DNA from 2 places in the Gilliamella sp. wkB18 genome. Region 2 is predicted to be linked to the other one. Evidence: riboswitches for the same ligand, from Rfam matches in the RefSeq annotation. Region 2 holds a riboswitch; the other holds the start of a gene.
What was found. Region 2 has a riboswitch for thiamine pyrophosphate ahead of thiB (thiamine ABC transporter substrate binding subunit). Riboswitches for the same ligand answer to the same signal wherever they lie in the genome.

Region 1: it holds a riboswitch for thiamine pyrophosphate, as region 2 does, so the genes downstream of both, thiM (hydroxyethylthiazole kinase) here and thiB (thiamine ABC transporter substrate binding subunit) in region 2, are expected to answer to the same signal.

Annotation. Positions count from the first base shown of each region.
Region 1 covers NZ_LZHM01000097.1:21,033-23,452, reverse strand. The annotation lists gene trkA (Trk system potassium transporter TrkA) at 1-917, shown strand, start outside; TPP riboswitch at 955-1,057, shown strand; gene thiM (hydroxyethylthiazole kinase) at 1,108-1,899, shown strand; gene thiE (thiamine phosphate synthase) at 1,909-2,420, shown strand, end outside.
Region 2 covers NZ_LZHM01000067.1:32,956-35,375, reverse strand. The annotation lists gene thiP (thiamine/thiamine pyrophosphate ABC transporter permease) at 1-586, opposite strand, end outside; gene thiB (thiamine ABC transporter substrate binding subunit) at 603-1,598, opposite strand; TPP riboswitch at 1,638-1,745, opposite strand; gene argS (arginine--tRNA ligase) at 2,413-2,420, shown strand, end outside.

The DNA.
Region 1 (2,420 bases), on a different contig from region 2:
TCTATGATAATAGAGTATGTTTGGTTGCTGCTAAAGCATATTATGGCGGGGCTTTGGTTGGAAGTGAATTATCGGAGCTCAAAGAACACCTTCCTCATGTTGAGGCCCGAGTCGTGGCAATATATCGTAAAAATCAATTTATTCGCCCACTAGGATCAACATTGATCGAGGCTGGCGATCTGGTCTATTTTATAACCCCACCTTTTAATATTAAAGCCGTGACCAGTGAGTTACAACGTTTAGAAAAACCATACAAACGTATAATTATTAGTGGTGGAGGGAGTATCGCAGTCGCGCTAGCTAAACGTTTAGAAAATGCCTACCAAGTTAAACTAATTGAACGTAATTCTGTGCGTGCTGAATTAATTGCCGAACAGCTAATTAACACAACTGTATTACATGGTGAATCATCTGATCAAGAGTTATTATCACAAGAACAAATTGAGCTTACCGATCTTTTTATCGCAGTAACAAGTGATGATGAATCAAACATCATGTCTTCAATGCTTGCCAAAAGAATGGGGGCAAAAAAAGTCATTGTATTAATTCAACGTCAGGCCTACCTTGAACTTATCAATGACAGTGTAATTGATATAGCGATTTCACCACAACATGCCACCATTTCAGAGCTATTAAGTCATGTAAGACAAACAGGTATGGTAAAAGTTGTCTCATTAAGACAAGGTGAATCTGAAATTATTGAAGTCATTGCTCATGGTGATAATGAAACATCAAAATTGGTAGGTAAAAATATTAATGGATTAAAATTACCTTCAGGCGCAACTATCGGGGCTATTGTACGAGGAGAAGATGTGATCATTGTTAATACTGATTTAACCATTGAAGACAAAGATCATCTCATTATATTTTTACCAGATAGAAAAGCGATTACTGATATAGAAAAATTATTACAATGACTTGTTTAAAATAAATAGCCAGTTCATAATAAATAAAGATTTTGACTCGGGGTGTTTTTTGTTTTACACAAAAAACTGAGATATTACCCGTTGAACCTGATCTGGGTTATACCAGCGTAGGGAAGTCTAAGCCATATACGGCCTAACGCGGCATATTCTTCCCAATTACTAAGAATAAAAAGGAAAGAATATGTTATTAACAATAAAACCATTTCAAGCTTTTCAATTCCCACCTTTCATTAAACAAGTACAACAGCAACAACCTTTAGTTCATTGCATGACCAATGATGTAGTGCAAAATTTTACCGCCAATGTATTACTTGCAATTGGCGCATCGCCAGCCATGATTATCGCTGAACATGAAGTTTCTTCATTCGTTCGTGTTGCTAACAGTTTATTAATTAATCTAGGGACGGTATGCGGCAATACCGCAAAGAGTATGCTATTAGCCGCTGCTCAGGCTAAGAAAACTCAAACCCCTTGGGTATTAGATCCTGTTGCAGTTGGATTAGCCCTTCCTTACCGTACGAATATTGCAAAACAATTATTATTATTAAAACCAACAGTAATTCGTGGCAATGCTTCTGAAATATTAGTATTAGATGAACAAAATTCATCATCGAAAGGACCTGACAGTCAAGATTCGACTGAATCAGCCTTAACAACAGCTATCTCACTTGCACAAAAATATGAAACTATCGTAACCATTACCGGTAAAACTGATTATATTACTAATGGTAAAGATATTTATAGCATTACAGGCGGTGATATTGCATTAACAAAAGTCACAGGTACTGGATGTTCATTGTCAGCAATGGTTGCCGCATTTATAGCCAATTCAATGGATCCATTATTAGCTACCGCCTCCGCTTGTTTTATGATGAAAAAAGCCGGTGAACTTGCCAATAAACAGCAAGGATTAGGAACTTATGCAGTCTCACTACTAGATAAACTTTCATTATTTAACATATCAAACAAATAGGAAAATCTAATGAAAAAGCAACTAGATTTGACACTTTACTTAGTCCTCGATCCATTATTATGCGGCGGCATTAAAGGCATGATAAATACCACCAAAATAGCAGTTGCCAATGGCGTAACCGCAATACAATTAAGATCCGAACACGAATTTTCATGTAAGAATTGGTATCAAGCAGCAGTAGCTTTAAAACAGGTTCTTAACGATACTCCTGTACCATTATTTATTAACAATCATATTGATATAGCGTTAGCCGTTGATGCTAACGGTGTACATATTGGGCAAACTGATCTACCTATTAATATCGCAAGAAAATTAATTGGCAATGATAAATGGTTAGGATTTTCGGTGACTAATCGTCAGCAACTTGAGGCAACGCCGTGGCAATTAGTGGATTATATTGGTGTTGGTCCGATTTTTTCAACAGACACTAAAAAAGATGTCACGCCACCAATAGGCATGCAACAACTAACTGAGTTAGTAAAGCTAAAACAGCGCCCTGCCGTCGCTATTGGAGGAATCAA
Region 2 (2,420 bases):
CAGCCATAGGAAATAATTGACATCGCAATAAAGGCCATTCAATCAATTTAAAATAGGTAATACTTGAAAAATTCAATTGCGCAGCCAATCGCTTATGTTCAACAGGAACAAGGCTTAATGTTTGATAAAACAAACGACAAGCATACGGAAAATTAAGAAATACATGAGCTAGCAAAATTCCTTTTAACCCATAAATTGACCACCCAGAAAATGATATACCAAAATATTTTAAAATAGAGGCTAATAACCCCTGTTGACCATAAATTGACAAAAGACCAGTTACAACTACTAACGAAGGCAATATAAAAGTGATAGGCATTAAACGCAATAATAGGTGCTTACAAAAGAAATCAACCATTGATAATGCTTTTGCCATTAATAGAGCTAATAGGATTGACAATATAGTAGATAATACCGCTTGAAATACCGTTATCCCAATTACATGCAATAAATAACTATCGAAATAAATATTAAAATCATTCGACTCAATAGCCGCTTGACAAAGTGCAAATAATGCCGCACCTAATACAATTAAAATTATACTTGCCGAACTAATACCAGGCAGCAATGTTTTAAATTTCAACATTCTTTTTAATTGCTTACTAGTTGCTAATAGCTGATTGCCATTCACGTATCCACATTTTTTGATTTTGTTCAACTCGTTTTGAATCAAACTCAAGAACTTTATTCACTGATTGGATTTGTTGAAAAGCTTCAGGTAGCTGTGTATTTATTATCGGATACATAACATTTTTTTCGGCAAATTGGCGCTGAACTTCTGGTGTTAATAAATATTGTAAAAAACGACGTGCAAGTTCCGTTTTCTGAGTATATTTGACGATCCCGGCAACTTCAACTTGACGATAATGTCCTTCATCAAAAATAGCAGCTTCATAATGATCATCATTATCATTTATAATATGTGCAACTGGTGAAGTACTATAGCTTAGCACAAAATCTGCTTCCCCTTTTAAAAACAGGCCATAAGCCTCACTCCAACCTTTCGTTACCGTTACTGTATTTTTAGCAATTTTTTCCCAAACAGTAACTGCCTTATCACCATATATATATTTCACCCAAAATAGTAATCCTAATCCAGGCGTACTAGTCCTTGGATCTTGATAAATGATTTTCCAATTGGCTTTATTATATACTAGGTCATGAAAACTATGTGGAGGATTGTTAATTTTTTCTTTGTTATAAATGAAAGCAAAATAACCAAAATCATAAGGGATAAAATCAATATCCCACCAATCTGTATTAATATTATCAGGTCTTTTAATTTGATGAGGAATAACAATATTAGCAAGCTTTGCTTGTTCTAACAAATTATTATCTAAACCTAAAACTACATCAGCTTTGGTATTATTTCCTTCAAGACGAATACGATTTAAAATTGATACACCGTCACCCAATGTGACAATATTTAGTTGGCATTCGCACTGCGTTTCGAAACCTTTTTTTATAGCTTCACCTGGTCCCCATTCTGACATAAATGAACCGTAGCTATAAATGGTTAAAATCGGCTTTGCAAATACAGGATTAACAAGAAAAAATGCCCCAAATAGCATAAAAAACAAAAGATTCTTACAAAGCATTTTGCCTCCAGAAGCCAAATAAAAGACAAAAGGTTTGAGCAGACATAATAACTCAAATCCCTCCGCTGGTATAATCCAGTTCAGGTTCGGCGGGTTATGTCGATATAAAGGACATTCTCAGCCATTTAGGCACCCCGTTGAGAACATCGATTAGTTTAGTGTTTCCAAGAAGAATTGTAAATAGTTGATGCAAATATAAAAAAGTTAGTATAAAGGAAAACTTATCAACGAAGAATAAATAAAAATATTACTTACAAAAATCATATAACAGCAGAAAATATATAAATGATAATTAATCGCTATAAACCTGAGCCCTATCAAGTTCAGAAGCACATATAATGATAATGTAGGTAAATAGCTTCTATCCATATGCTTATAACCCCCAAGGATTTTATCTTAAATTTAAAACAATTAATGATCAGTGCAGATATCCTTATTACTTTACCAATACTAAACTCTAACAATAAAAATTATTTGTTCAATTCATTGAACAAACCGAAAATCTATATGAATTTCCCCTTTTCTCAAAAGGTAACTATTAACCTTCTAGATCCTAAAACTATACCAGGAAGTGAATTACTCGATCACATAATACAACGTCATTACCGACAATAATTATTAATACTTCCACTACATTTCAAGAAAACAAATTGAAAGAATTTGTAAATTCCACAAAATCACTTTTAGTGAAAAAACATGAAAAATATTGGCAAACCCTAGTTAAACGAAAGAAAAGCGCTTAATCCGATAAGTGACAATTCATTACTTTGTCGGTATTATATTTAGCATTTTATGATGATTAATTAGGTTTAGTGTGAATAT